2 regions of the Streptococcus koreensis genome follow, and region 2 is predicted to be linked to the other one. Evidence: predicted binding sites of a transcription regulator. Region 2 holds the regulator's gene; the other holds the start of a gene.
The links. Region 2 encodes Rex, which represses fermentation and respiration genes when NADH is low (regulators of the CRP and FNR family bind a similar motif). Its sites were predicted from a motif close to TTGTGAANTANTTCACAA; they were not measured.
Positions count from the first base shown of each region.

Region 1: D7D50_RS06110 (CidA/LrgA family protein) is a predicted target of Rex. The motif match lies at 2,817-2,834, and genes of this name have one in related genera.

Region 1 covers NZ_CP032620.1:1,202,168-1,210,010, reverse strand. Annotated here, with positions in the region: gene D7D50_RS06120 (C69 family dipeptidase) at 1-1,520, opposite strand, end outside; gene D7D50_RS06115 (LrgB family protein) at 1,734-2,429, opposite strand; gene D7D50_RS06110 (CidA/LrgA family protein) at 2,429-2,800, opposite strand; gene tehB (SAM-dependent methyltransferase TehB) at 2,932-3,792, opposite strand; gene D7D50_RS06100 (C69 family dipeptidase) at 3,952-5,697, opposite strand; gene smpB (SsrA-binding protein SmpB) at 5,880-6,347, opposite strand; gene rnr (ribonuclease R) at 6,310-7,843, opposite strand, start outside.
Region 2 covers NZ_CP032620.1:1,633,412-1,641,254, reverse strand. Annotated here, with positions in the region: gene D7D50_RS08225 (L-lactate dehydrogenase) at 1-598, opposite strand, end outside; gene gyrA (DNA gyrase subunit A) at 794-3,250, shown strand; gene D7D50_RS08215 (class A sortase) at 3,259-4,005, shown strand; gene D7D50_RS08210 (hypothetical protein) at 4,159-4,437, shown strand; gene radC (RadC family protein) at 4,500-5,183, shown strand; gene D7D50_RS08195 (redox-sensing transcriptional repressor Rex) at 5,371-6,015, opposite strand; gene D7D50_RS08190 (DUF4649 family protein) at 6,109-6,345, opposite strand; gene D7D50_RS08185 (DUF1831 domain-containing protein) at 6,345-6,692, opposite strand; gene D7D50_RS08180 (cysteine desulfurase family protein) at 6,682-7,809, opposite strand; gene D7D50_RS08175 (ribose-phosphate diphosphokinase) at 7,819-7,843, opposite strand, start outside.

The DNA of each region.
Region 1 (7,843 bases), 430 kb from region 2:
GCATCTTCTTCATCCGTTAAATCGTCAATGGCGCCTTGTCCATATTGAGCAATCACTTTTTCTTCTGCTTCTTGACGAATTTCTTGTAGACGATCAAAGGTCTTTTGCGCACGAGCCATGCTCGTTTCTGTCGCTTTTAGACTCGCCTGCTCTGGCTGTGAAGCGAGGGCAATTTGTTCTTGGTCACTGATTTCTTGCTCAGCCATCCATTGAGATTCTAAGCGTTCCATTTCGGTACGGATTGCTCCATCTCCAAATAAATCAGGATATTTAGCAACTAAATCATTGATCCGAGACATAGTCCAATACCAAGATTGGGGATTATAGGCTGTTCCTAATTCTTGATAAGCTTGATAAGTATTGGTGATGTTTCCATAGTATGGAAGATATGGGGCATTTCGTGGGCTTCCCATCGCTAACCACATGGTTCCCCCACCAGCACTATCAGGAACATTGTCCTTTAGTTGGAAAATATGGGCTTCCATAACATTCGGATTCGAAATCGGGTATTTATAGACTTCATCAAACTTCCCTTTTTCTGGGATCCCTTTTCCATCTAACTCCATTTGATCTTGTGGTTTGAAGTCTGTTCCTTCTAAGCGATTGCGTTGGAGATTCATCGCATCTCGTAGCGTCAATTTCCGATCCGTTGTATGCATCAAGTCAAAATAGTCGTCATCATAGTTCACATCTGCATCTGGATCCAGTGATTTAATACCAGACCAAACACGAGAACGGTCCGCCTCATGCAAAGGGGGATTGTAGGATTGAGATACATGGAATTGGCCATCGATTTCTTTATAGGATCCTGCATCACGGGCAACTTTTTCAACATCCTTGGAGGCAATCGTCCGTTCTGTATTTGTAAAATCTACATGTCCTAAGAAGAAGGTATTTGGGAAGACAGCATAGCGATCTTCTGGGAAGAGAATCGCTACATACTGGTGACCAGAAAGAATCTCCATGTACCAGATTCCTTCCTTGTCCGCAATCGTCACAATATTACCTTCTGCCGCCCCTTTTTCTTCCACAATTTTTGCAATTAGCTCGACTCCTTCACGAGCCGTTTTTACACTCGGAAGAACAACACTAGTGAGAGCAGACTCAGCCAAGCCGTCTTTTACATAAGGATCGACCTTTTGAATCTTGTCATTTGCAGAAGCTGAGACAGTCGCTGAAATGGACACTCCATGCTCATTAAAACCAGCTTCATCAAATACACCCTGTTCTGGTGTCACATCTGGGACAGCTGTATATTTATAACTTACTTCAGGGAGCTCATACTTAAAGCCATTGGTGGCATCTTCAAAGACATCCCCTTTCTTGTTATAAGTTCGTTCTCGCACCACAAAGTTCTTATTGTGGTTCGGTTCTAAGTCCTCTGTACGTCCGTACAAAGCATTCCCATCTGCTGTTAATTTTTTTCCGATGATAAAACCTGTACAGGCCTCTACCGGTTGGGCAAAGAGGAAGAGAGCAGTGATCAAGCCCAAGGCTGATCGAGCATATCGTTTCTTCATATTGAACTCCTTTAACTAAATATTAACCGTATAACCTCTTTTAGTATACCTTTTGATCCAAGGTTTGGCAAGCGCTTACAACTACTGTAACCAATTAGTAATCTATCTGAAAATTATTTGATTTTCAAATTATCATATCCCTCTCTATCTACCTGTACAATAAAAAAAACTTGGAACTTCTTCCAAGCTTTTTTCTGAACACTATCATCCTTTTTAGGAAAGAATAAGGCTCGCCACAAGGGGACTTACAAAGACGTAGAAAACACCTGTTATCCCAATTGCTAAACCTCCCATAGCCCCGGCTACTTGACCATACTGAAAGGCTGTACCAGTACCAACCGCATGGCCTGTGCCCCCAAGAGCCAAACCAATGGCAACAGGATCCTCTACTTTTAGGAATTTAAGAATAGTCGGTCCTATGACACTGGTTAGAACCCCTGTTGCTACAACGACAACCAAGGTAAACGTAGTAATCCCCTGCATTTTCTCAGTAATCCCCACTGCCATGGCTGTTGTCACAGACTTAGGAAAGAGGGAAATAGCTAGAAAGTACTTCATCCCATAAATCTTAGCCAAGACAGCTGTGAAAACTGTGTTAACCACTACTGCTAAAAAACTACTAAGAAGAATACTCTTGGCATGGTGCTTCATCAAATGGAAACTCTTATACAATGGAATACCTAAGACAACCGTTGAGGGGACAATCAAATTGCTGAGGTAAGTCCCCCCAATATTATAGGCCTTATAGGAAATCCCTGTCAGTTTCAAGAAGGCGATGACCAACACCGTAGCAACTAAGAGAGGAGTCGTGATGGGATGAGGGAAGCGACGAAAAATCATCATCCCAATTAGATAGGCAAAGATGGATAAAGATATCCCAAAGAGAGGATTTGACCATAAATTTTCCATCATTTTTCCCCTCCTTCATAATTACCCTCATATCTGGTCTTGATAAATCCAACAACAAGCGCAATGAGACTAATATTGATGATGATAGCTCCCAGAATAATCAACACGATTGGAAATAAATAAGGCTGGATGACATCAAACTTATCCATAATCCCAACCGCTGGAGGTAAAAATAAAATGGTCATATTGGCTAATAGAAAAGACCCTACCAGGTTCACATGACGGAGGCGGAGCCATTTTAATTGCAAACAAAGAAATAGAATCAATAAGCCAATCATACTACCAGGAACTGGTAAATGAAATAATGTCGATATTCCCTCCCCGACTAAAGAGATGGTAAAGATAATCATCAGTTGAACATAGAGCTTCACATGTTTTACCTCAATATTGTTAAAAGATACACTACCAGTCTACTCCTTTTCTGTAAAAAATCAAGTGTTCTCAGAAAGTTTTCAAAAAAGACAAGGTGCCTCCTCAAAGGGAACCTTGTCTAGCTAATTATTTATTTTTTCTTTGCCAACATAGTCGCAAAGCGTAAGGCAATCCGATTGCCATGCTCATCTCGTCTATGAAGATGACCTGGATTCTCATTGTATTTAATAAGTTCCCAATCTTTGTAGTAGTCTGCAAGTTCGCCTTCTTTAAAAGTAAAGGAGAAAGGAACCTGGCAAGGATAGTCCTCTGTATCCATGGCACAAACAATCAAGTTATAGCCACCAGGATTGGTCTGGTCTTGCATATTTTGGATAATAGCTGGAATGCGATCTGCTTGTAAGAACATGAGGACTACCGTTGAAACAATCAAGTCATAGGTTTGCGTCAGGGCTGCTGAGTTAATATCATAGAGTCCCACCGTCATTTCCAAATCTTCTTGTTCCACAATACTTTGTAGGATTTCCAGAGCCAATTCATTTTGATCGACCGCCGTCACTTCAAAGCCCTGTTGGGCTAAAAATAGGGCATTGCGTCCTTGCCCACATCCCAAGTCCAGGGCCTTCCCTGGAGAAAGGGACTCCATAGCTTCTAGTACTTCTGAATGGACGGGGTTGCTATTATATTTTTTTGGGAAATAATCTTTGGGCTCACAGTAGAATTCTAAAAACCATTCCACATCATCTGTAAGGGCCTCTACACGGTGCCAAGCTTGCGGTTGTGCCATAGGATTATCCGCACCTGCTTCAAAAACATGGCTGGCTACTTCTTCCCCATCTTCTGTCAGCTCGACAAACTTCAACTTTCCTTTGAGGACGGTAATCTTTCCCCAGGTTCCTATCTTGGTATTGTGCTTTCTTTGGACTGCTTCTGGCATGGTATCCTTAGTCCACAAAGGCATCCGCTTATAGGCAATCAATTTTTTAGGCATCCGTTTCTTCTCCTTCTTTCTATCTATTCCTATCATACAAAAATTGCAAGCAAATAACAATAAAAAGAGTGGAATTGCAAGCTTCCTTTGTGAAGACTTCTATTCCACTCTCTAAGAATCCATTTGAGACAGGAGGCTTATCTATCAGTCTCTATCTTCTTATTCTTCATTTTCATTCTTTTTTGATTTTTTAAAGTAGAAACCTGCCAAGCCAAATCCTGCAAGAGCTAAAACTCCTAAGATGGCGGATAAACTGCTATTTGAATCACTTGCCTTCGTAGAAGACTGACTAGAAGCTGTTTCTTCCTTCTTATCTGTTTCTTTTGCTGATGCTTTTTCAGCTTCAGCTGCTGCTACCAGATTGGCCTTGTTATAGCCGTCATAAACAAAGTCTGCTTCCAAACCTTTTTCCGTACGAATCTTATCTTCCATCTCGCTTTCAACTTGCTTGATTTGTTTGAAGATGGTTTCCGCACGTTTGAGAGAATCACTTGTTACTTCGTCTGCAGTAGCTTTCGCTTGATCATCAGTGAGTCCACTGTATTTTTGATCCAAAGCTGCTTGTTCCTTAATCCAACCTTTTTCCAATTCTTTCCACTTCTCTTGGATGCTGTTGCCAAAGAGGTCTGGGTATTTCATGACCATTTGGTCAATATGCCAAACAGCCCAGTACCAAGAAGTTGGATCGTACTTAGCAGAACGAACCTTGAATGGTGCATAGGTATCATTGACAATACCATAGAATGGCACATAAGGGGTGTTCCGGCTTTGAGCGAGCCCCAACCAAACGACACCACCAAATGGAGTTGGCAAGTCCTTCTTAATTTGGTAAACGTGGGCGTTGATGACGTTTTCATTTCCAAGAGCATACTTATACTTATTGGTATCTACTTCTTTACCTGGTTCCACCAAGTCATCTGGAGTATATTGTTTGAGGTGTTCGAAACGGTTCCGTTGTTCAGCGAAAACATCCTCTAGACTATACTTCTTAGAAGGATCCGTTGGTTTGCGCAAGAGGTCAAAGTGCTTATCATCATATTTGACATCCGCTTTCGGATCCATCAAGGTAATCCCTGCATAGGTCCGTGAGCGGTTGCGTTCGGTATATTCATCTGGACCATAAGAGTCTGCGATATGGAAGTTCCCATCTTTATCAGTCTTGTAGTGGTCTGCTTTTTTAGCAACTGCTTCCACATCTTTCGAAGCAATGACATTGTCCTTGTCCTTGAAATCCACATTTCCTAGATAGTAGGTATTGGCAAAGATGGCATAGCGGTCTTGAGGGAATTTAATGGCTACATATTGGTGTCCAGATAGGATTTCCATGTACCAGAGTTCATTTTTATCTGCTACAACAATAATGTTTCCTTCGGCAGATCCTTTTTCATCAAGTACCTTGGCAACCAATTCAATTCCTTCACGAGCTGTTTTGGCACGTGGAAGAACCAAGTCTACCATAGCAGCCTCAGCCAATCCATTTTTCACAAGTGGGTCTGCTTCCAAAATTTTATCGTGTGGGGTTGCAGATACTGTAGAAGTCATGGAAACACCAGCTTCATTAAAGCCGTGTGCTCCAAAGTTCCCGTTGGAACCATCTCCATGTGCCGCATCATAAGTTGCGGTATATTTCATTTCATGACTCAAGTGCGGATAAGCAAAGCCGTTGGATTCATCCTCCAACATATCCCCATCCTTATAGTCCTTGGCAGGTACCACTTCGTAAGTTTTATTGTGGCGACCACCATCGGGAGCATAAGGATAGTCTTCAGTCCGCCCGAAGAGCATGGAACCATCTGTCGTTAGCTCCTTCCCAACAATGATGGCTGAGCAAGCCTGAGCAACTTGAACGGGAATCAAGGCAAAGGCCATGAAAGCAATCATTAGTTTGACCAGTAGTTTTCTCATAGTCGATCTCCTTTATGACTACAAAAGAGGCTAGAAAAAATTTTCAAGCCGACGAAAAACAACTATACCAACGCTACCTTCAGTATACCCTTATCCAGATAGAAATGCAAGCGGTTTCAAAAAAGATCATTAAAAATAGGAACAGTTTTAAGCCTTTGCTTCAGCTGTTCCTATTTCTTGTTTTAACGTGTATTGTATTGTTTCATCACACGAGCAATATCGCGATTTTGTTCCCGCCGTTTGATGGATTCACGTTTGTCATAATCGTGCTTCCCTTTTGCTAAGCCCAGCAAGAGCTTGGCATAGCCGTCTTTAATGTAGACTTTAAGTGGGACCAGCGTCATCCCTGTTCCTTTGGTTTCTTGCTCTAATTTCTGGATTTGTTTTTTATGAAGAAGAAGTTTGCGACGGCGCTCTGGATCTTGGTTCCAGATATTGCCTTCTTCATAAGGAGCGATATGAACATTGCTCAACCAAACTTCCCCATTTTTCACTTGGGCAAACCCATCTTTCAAATTGATACGAGCTGCTCGCACACTTTTTATTTCAGTTCCTGTCAGAACCATTCCTGCTTCTAGCGTGTCTACAATTGTATAGTCATGGTGCGCCTTTTTATTTTGTGCGACGACCTTTCCCTCGCCCTTTGCCATGCTTGACTCCTTTCTTTGCTACTTCTTTGTAAAAAGGTTTCTTACTCTTTTTCTTCTTGTCTTTTGGAGAATGCTTGCGCTTGTTATCTCTAAAGCCTCCTTGCTTTCGCTCTCCTTCTTTCTTGGAAGGACGGCGTTTAGAAGATGGACCTCCTTCCTTACGCCCAGAAGCTTTATGGCCTTTTTCAATCAGATCCAGCTCACTTGGGATATAAGAAAAATCGATTTCTCCAGTCATCTTATCCGCTCTTTCAACCCTAATTCGGATCTCTTGACCAACTCGGAAGGTCACGCCTGATTTTTCCCCTCGCAAGGTCAAATCACGCTCATTAAAATGATAAAAACCAGGTAAGGTGGTGATGTGGATCAAACCTTCTACAGTATTTGGAAGTTCAACAAAGAGTCCAAACTTGACGACACTGGATACCAGAGCATCGTACTCTTCGCCAACATAGTCCTCCATATACTCTGCCTTCTTCATGGCTTCTACTTCTCGCTCCGCATCAATAGCGCGGCGTTCCCGACTAGAGGATTGGCTAGCGATATCTGGAATAACCTGTTCAAAATGACTAGCCACTTCAGAATCTTTTCCATACTCTCGCACCATACGGTGGACTAATAAGTCTGGATACCGGCGAATCGGACTGGTAAAGTGAGTATAGAACTCCGCAGCTAGCCCATAGTGACCATGGTTGTGCTCGGAATAGCGCGCCTGCTGCATGGAACGAAGCAACATCATGGACAAGACATCAGCATAAGGTTCCCCTTCTACCTTCTTCATGATATCCTGCAAGGTTTCCTGACTCATCGAACTAGCTGTCCCATAAATAGGTATGCCAAAGCTAGAGGCATAATCGATAAACTTTTGCACCTTCTCTGCTTTAGGTTCTTCGTGAACCCGGTAAATGAAGGGAAGTTTTCGTTTGGCAAAATGCTCAGCTACTGTCTCATTGGCAATTAGCATAAAGGATTCAATCATCCTTTCTGCAATTCCCCGTTGACGCAAGACGATGTCGACCGGTTTTCCTTGAGGATTGACCAGGATTTTAGCTTCACTGGTATCAAAGTTAAGGGCTCCCCGCTTTTCCCGCATTCCTTCTAAGATCTGATGAAGGCCAACCATAGCTTCAATACTTGGAACAATAGCTTGGTATTCCTCACGCTTCTCTTGGTCTCCTGCAATGATCTCATTGACATCACTATAGGTCATCCGGAAGGTCGTTTTAATAACTGTTTGGGTAATCTGGTAACGAAGGACCCGACCACGCTCGTCAATCTCCATAATGGCTGATTGGGTCAAGCGATCCACTTGAGGATTTAGGGAACAAATCCCATTGGAAAGTCGCTCTGGTAACATAGGAACGACTCGGTCTGTCACATAGACTGAGGTGGCGCGATTGAGGGCTTCCTTGTCTAGGGCAGAACCTTCAGTCACATAATATGAGACATCTGCAATGTGAACTCCAAGTTCATAGTTTCCGCCTTCCAAGCGTTTA
Region 2 (7,843 bases):
CCAATTTTACACCGGCAACGTTAGCATGTGACCAAACAGCGAATTCTGAGTCACCGTGTTCACCCATGATGTAGGCGTGGACTGAACGTGCATCAACACCAATGGTTTCAGCAAGAGCTTGACGGAAACGAGCTGAGTCAAGAGAAGTACCAGACCCGATAACGCGTTCTTTAGGGAAACCTGAGAATTTCCAAGTAGAGTATGTCAAGACGTCAACTGGGTTTGCAGCTACAAGGAAGATACCGTTAAATCCTGAAGCAACAACTTGCTCAACGATTGATTTGTTGATGGCAAGGTTTTTTCCTACGAGGTCAAGACGAGTTTCACCTGGTTTTTGAGGAGCGCCTGCTGTAATAACAACTAAGTCCGCATCCGCACAGTCTTCGTACTTAGCAGCATAGATCTTCTTAGGTGAAGTGAAGGCAAGGGCATGGCTAAGGTCTTCTGCATCACCAACCGCTTTTTCAAACAATTGAGGGATTTCGATGATACCTAATTCTTGTGCGATACCTTGAGTAACAAGTGCAAAAGCGTAAGATGAACCTACAGCGCCGTCACCGACAAGGATAACTTTTTTATGTTGTTTAGTTAAAGTCATTATTCTAAACGTCTCCTTCTATTTTTTTGGGTTTCCCCATTCGCATTTATTCTACCACTTTTACTATTCTTTGTCACGGTTTTACGTTTAATTTGGACGATGTAAACGTTTTTACACTTGTGTTCCGAAGGAGAAAAAAAGTACTAAATGTGTTATAATAGTATGGTGAATTAATTAAAGAGAGGCATTGTTTTAATGCAGGATAATAACTTAGTTGATGTTAATTTAACATCGGAAATGAAGACCAGTTTTATCGATTACGCTATGAGTGTTATCGTATCTCGGGCTCTTCCTGACGTACGGGATGGTTTAAAGCCAGTTCATCGTCGGATCTTATACGGAATGAATGAACTTGGGGTTACGCCAGATAAACCACATAAGAAATCTGCCCGTATTACTGGGGATGTTATGGGTAAATACCACCCACACGGAGACTCATCAATCTATGAAGCTATGGTTCGTATGGCGCAATGGTGGAGTTATCGCTACATGCTTGTAGACGGTCATGGGAACTTTGGTTCTATGGATGGAGATGGCGCCGCTGCCCAACGGTATACGGAAGCTCGTATGAGCAAGATTGCTCTTGAAATGCTTCGAGATATCAACAAGAATACAGTTGATTTCACAGATAACTATGATGCCAGCGAACGGGAACCAAACGTCCTTCCAGCTCGCTTCCCTAACTTGTTAGTCAATGGGGCGACAGGGATTGCGGTAGGGATGGCGACAAATATCCCACCGCACAACCTCGGTGAGTCTATTGATGCTGTCAAGTTAATGATGGACAATCCTGATGTGACAACGCGTGAGTTGATGGAAGTGCTTCCTGGACCTGACTTTCCAACTGGAGCCTTGGTCATGGGCAAATCAGGTATTCATAAGGCCTATGAAACAGGAAAGGGCTCGATTGTCTTGCGTTCTCGCACGGAGATTGAAGAGACCAAGACTGGTCGTGAACGCATTGTTGTGACAGAATTTCCTTATATGGTCAACAAGACCAAAGTGCATGAACATATTGTACGTTTGGTCCAAGAGAAACGGATTGATGGCATTACTGCTGTTCGGGATGAATCAAACCGTGAAGGGGTTCGTTTCGTCATTGAAGTCCGTCGCGATGCTTCAGCTAATGTCATCTTAAACAATCTCTTCAAGATGACCCAAATGCAAACCAACTTTGGTTTCAACATGTTGGCCATCCAAAATGGTGTCCCTAAAATTCTCTCCCTTCGTGAGATTTTAGGATCATATATTGAGCACCAAAAAGAAGTAGTGACTCGTCGGACCATCTTTGATAAAGAGAAGGCGGAAGCTCGTGCCCATATCTTGGAAGGACTCTTAATCGCTCTTGATCACATCGATGAAGTGATTAAAATCATCCGGAATAGCCAGACAGATGCAGAAGCTCAAGCTGAATTGATGAGTAAGTTTAAGCTTTCTGAGCGTCAAAGCCAAGCTATCTTGGATATGCGTCTTCGTCGTTTGACTGGTTTGGAACGCGACAAGATCCAAAGCGAATACGATGACCTCATTGCTTTGATTGCTGATCTTGCAGACATTTTAGCTAAGCCTGAGCGTGTAGCTACGATCATCAAGGAAGAATTGGATGAAGTTAAACGTAAATTCGGCGATGCTCGTCGTACTGAGTTGATGGTCGGAGAAGTTCTTTCTCTTGAAGATGAGGACTTAATTGAAGAAACAGACGTTTTGATTACCCTGTCCAACAAAGGCTATATTAAACGCTTGGATCAAGCTGAATTTACCGCTCAGAAACGTGGGGGGCGTGGTGTTCAAGGTACAGGGGTCAAGGATGATGACTTTGTCCGTGAATTGGTTTCTACTAGCACCCATGATCGTTTGCTCTTCTTTACCAATAAGGGACGGGTATATCGTCTCAAAGGCTATGAAATCCCTGAATACGGCCGTACAGCCAAAGGACTTCCGATTGTTAACTTGCTGAAGTTAGATGATGGAGAATCCATCCAGACAATTATTAACGTCGCTCAGGATCGTAGTGAAGACTCCTATCTCTTCTTTACAACGCGTTCTGGACTAGTTAAACGGACCAGTGTGGCCGAGTTTGCCAACATCCGTCAAAATGGCTTGAAAGCTCTTAACCTCAAAGATGAGGATGAGCTAATCAACGTCTTCCTTACTGATGGGAATGCTGACGTTATCATTGGGACTAAATTTGGGTATTCTGTTCGTTTCAAAGAGTCTGTTGTTCGGAATATGGGACGTTCAGCAACTGGTGTCCGAGGTGTCAACCTTCGTCCGGGGGATCAAGTGGTCGGTGCAAGCGTGATTACAGATCAAGATGAAGTATTGATTATCACTGAAAAGGGATATGGTAAACGCACGCGTGCTGATGAGTATCCAACCAAAGGACGTGGTGGTAAAGGGATTAAAACTGCGAATGTGGCTGAGAAAAATGGTCCTCTTGCCGGTCTCATGACTGTCAAAGGAGATGAGGATTTGATGATTATCACCAATACAGGCGTCATGATTCGTACAAGCGTCGCGAATATTTCTCAAACTGGACGTTCGACTATGGGTGTGAAAGTCATGCGTCTGGATCAAGATGCCCAAATCGTAACCTTTACAACGGTTCAAGCTGACGAAAAAGATGAGTCAGAAACTGAAAGTGAAGGGTAGGGTGAACAATGGCTTCAAGAAGAAAAAAGAAGAAAACAAGCTTACGCAATCGCTTGATTAATATCTTTGCTACCTTGCTGATCCTTTTGTCTATCGCTCTGATTTTTAATGCTCCGATTCGGAACATGATCATGGTTTGGCATACCAATCAGTACCAGGTCAACAAGGTATCGAAAAAGACCATCGATAAGAATAAAGAGGCTAAGACTAGCTTTGACTTTAAAGAAGTCAAATCGCTGTCTACAGAATCTGTCATCAATGCCCAATGGCAGGCACAAAAGTTACCTGTTATTGGAGGAATTGCAATTCCAGAATTGAAGATGAACCTTCCGATTTTTAAAGGCTTAGATAATGTGGGGCTTTATTATGGGGCAGGTACCATGAAAGAGGACCAGGTTATGGGGCAAAGGAATTACTCCTTGGCCAGTCACCATGTCTTTGGTTTGACTGGGGCAAATGAAATGCTCTTTTCCCCATTAGAACATGCCAAAGCTGGAATGAAAATCTATATCACTGATAAGGAAAAGGTGTATACCTATGTCATCAATTCTGTTGAGACAGTAACGCCAGATCGGGTCGATGTCATTGCAGATCGAGAAGGGGTAAATGAAATTACTTTGGTGACCTGTGAGGATGCTGCAGCAACTTATCGTACGATTGTAAAAGGTACTTTGGAAACTTCAGTAGATTACTCAAAAGCACCAAAAGATATCCTAGAAGCTTTCACAAAATCTTATAATCAAATGCAATTATAATCAACAAAAAAAGAGGTCCTTGACCTCTTTTTTTCTGTTAATTTTCTGCCAATTTGTAAGAGGATAGTCATAAAATGTTACCTGACTGACATATTTTTGCATGCTTTCTATTTTATAATAGAAGAGTGATAGAAAGAAGCTTGGAGGAACCGAATGCCTACAGAAGATATCTATACTCTGCTAAGAAATTTCTACGGCTTACTGGTCAATGATTTTCCAAAAACGGGACTCATTACCAAGGGAATCTACGAAGTTGAACAGGTCTTTAAAACCATTGAAAACCTTCCTGATGATCAAGAACACTTAATTCGATACGAAATTCGTCAATTCCTAAGGACCTTGGAACAAGTGCAAGAAGGCTATAGAATTAACTTCTCAAATGAAGAAACTCGAATCCTTGAAAACCTAAGAGAAGTAGTTTGTCCTATATAAATTTTATACAGACTCATCCATTTTCCTCCTCAATTGCGAATTATTAATTGAGGAGGTTTTTTATGTATCATATTGTATTTCAAGAAGCTAGTCTTTTACCTAGAGAACGCTTGCTTACAGAAGGCCCTGATAAGCTCAGTAATCAAGAATTGCTGTCCATCTTATTACGGACGGGGAACAAAAATAAAACAGTCTACGAGATCGCACAGGAGCTCTTAGGCTCACTAAAGAGCTTAAAGGAATTGGCTAGTATGAGCTTTCAGGAGCTACAGGAAGTTCCAGGGATTGGGAAAGTAAAGGCAATTGAGCTGTTAGCTGCTATTGAACTTGGGAAACGGATCCAGACTTCCCAAGTGATTGAAACAGAACAAATTATGAGTAGTCAGAAGCTTGCAAAGATGATGCAGCAAAAGATCGGCCATGAGAAACAAGAGCATTTACTGGCCTTGTATCTGAATACCCAGAACCAAATTATCCATCAGCAAGTGATTTTTATCGGAACAGTCAATCGTAGCATTGCAGAACCTCGAGAGATCTTGCATTATGCCATCAAGCATATGGCGACGTCTTTAATCCTTGTTCACAACCATCCATCTGGAATCATTCATCCGAGTAAGAATGATGATGGTGTCACCCAACAAATGATTGAAGCCTGTAATTGTCTTGGAATTGTTTTTCTTGACCATCTGATTGTCTCAACCGATGACTATTATAGCTACCGAGAGGAGACAGACTTATTGGTATAGACGGAAAGAGAGTGGGACAGAAATCGGTCATTCGTTAGAATTCGATTTCGTCGTCCCACCTCCTCACAGTTGAGTAGGGCCATAAAAGCTGATGAACTCAGCGTAGTGGAGCCCACTCAACCACTGCGTCTTGCTCGACAATCCAAAGACAATTGAGAGGCTAGGACTTTTGTCCCAGCCTCATTTATTAAGTATTTTTGCGCATAAAGTAGAGAAGGGTTTGCAGTTCACTGGTTAGATCGACATATTGGACAACCACATCTTTTGGAACTGTTAAGTGTACTGGGGAAAAGCTAAGGATTCCCTTGATACCAGCTTCAACCAGTACATCTGCAACTTCTTGAGATTTTACACTTGGAACGGTTAAAATGGCTGTTTGGATCTCTTGTCCCTCTAGTTTTTCTTTCAGCGTTGAGATGCCGTAAATCGGAATACCATCTTTACTTTTAGTACCGACTAACTCATGATCATCGGTATCAAATGCCATGACAATCTTCATCTTGTTTCGCTCATGGAAGCGATAGTGAAGAAGGGCACTTCCCATATTCCCAATACCAACGATAGCAACATTGGTGATGGAGTTATCATTTAAGAGATCTGCGAAAAAGTTCATTAACTTTTTGACATCATAACCAAAACCACGTCGTCCTAGCTCTCCGAAGTAGGAGAAGTCGCGACGAACAGTTGCGGAGTCAATCCCGATGGCTTCAGCAATCTGTTTTGAATTGGCTCTCTCGATTTTCTCTGCATTAAAGCGTTTAAAAATGCGGTAGTAGAGGGAGAGTCGTTTGGCAGTAGCACGAGGAATTGGATTAGTCTTATCTTGTTTCACAATATCACAACCTTTCAAATCTATTGTATAAAAAGTTTGTGAATAAAGCAACTATCTTCTACTAAAAAAACACCAAAAAGGTGCTTTTCTTTCTTAGTTGGAATTTCTTAAACTCTGATCAAACTGAATCAGATAGCGATAGAAGTCGCCTATCTTTCCAGTAAAAGGTAATGTTTGTCCCTTGTAGGATACGGAAACAACCTGATAGGAATCTGGAAGGGTCACACAGCCTGAAAAAGCTAATAAACAGTGATCCAAATTATCGTAGCTGATCTGACGTTCCTTTTTGTATGCATCCAAATAAGTGAGGACTATGAGACCATTGGTCATTACTTTTCAATCCTTTCAAAGATTTCCCGTTCAACTAGACTATCCATAAGGAAGTAGAATTTTTGTTGGATGATTTTGTTTTCTGGATTTTTAAAAATATTCACCAAACGAAGACCTGACTTATCAGTAATGTTAATTTTAAATCCTGTTAAATCCTTATTGATGATAATTTTTAGCTTAAAGCCATCCCCGCTGTTTGGAACAGCTTCTAATAAACGATTTAATTCGTAGTTCCCAACCTTTGTTTGTGCAAAGGTATTGTCGCGTAGGGTATATTTTTTAATATTTGGATGGATTGCGTATGTGTAATCGCAGTTTGGTAATGAGACAGATGTTTCAAATGCCATGTAATTCTCCTAAAATTTTGTGAATGGTTGTTATAAAAGTATCGACCTCAGCGGTCGTATTGAATTCGGATAAACTAATGCGAATAGATTCCTTCAATCGATGAGAATCTTCGCCATAATAAGCCGCAAGAACGTGGCTTGGTTGAACAGTTCCTGCTGTACAAGCAGAGCCGGTTGAGACTGAAATTCCTGCCATGTCTAAACGAAGCAGTAGGATATCATTGCTGATACCTGGAAAGCCGATATTTAAGACATGAGGAAGTTTGGAGTCTGTGCAATTCAGATAAAAATCTAGATCCTCTAGGCCAGTTAGGATACGTTCAGATAAGCTCTGAATATACTGATAATTTGCGTCTAACTGATCAGTTGCTTCTTTGAGGGCTTGAGCCATTCCAGCAATTGAAATCAAGTTCTCTGTGCTAGCTCGACGTTTGTCTTCTTGGTCACCCCCGTGTAAGAGATTGAAGAAGTCAGGCTTTTTAGCATAGAGAAGACCAACTCCCTTAGGCCCGTGAAATTTATGGGCCGATGCGGTTAGAAAATCAACTCCTAGCTCTTCAGGGGCTACAGCAAGTTTACCAACGGCTTGAACAGCATCAACATGAAAAGCAGCAGGATGGTCTTTTAAAAGGTCAGAAATTGCCTTGATAGGCAAGAGATCACCCGTTTCGTTGTTGGCATACATGGTGGATACTAAAATTGTATCGGGACGAAGTGCAGCTCGAATATCTTCAGGTCGAATTTTTTGATCTACTGGTTGAATGATGGTTACTTCAAATCCATATTCTTGGACCAAGTACTCAATCGGTTCAAGAACGGCATGGTGCTCAATAGCCGTGGTAATAATATGCTTCCCTTGCTGTCTATGTTTGAGACAGTAGCCCTTTATAACAGTGTTATTACTTTCGGTCCCGCCAGAAGTGAAGATAATCTGTTGACTAGAGGTCTTTAAACAAGTTGCAACGCATTCCCTAGCATCTCTAAGAATCTTTTTCGCTTGACGACCATGGGAGTGGAGGCTAGAGGGATTTCCGAAACTGGTCTCCATCGTTTCTGTCATCACCTTGATTACTCCTGGGCTTAGGGGAGTGGTTGCCGCATTGTCAAAATAAATCACGACATCACCTTATTTCTTGTGGTATGCAAAGAGT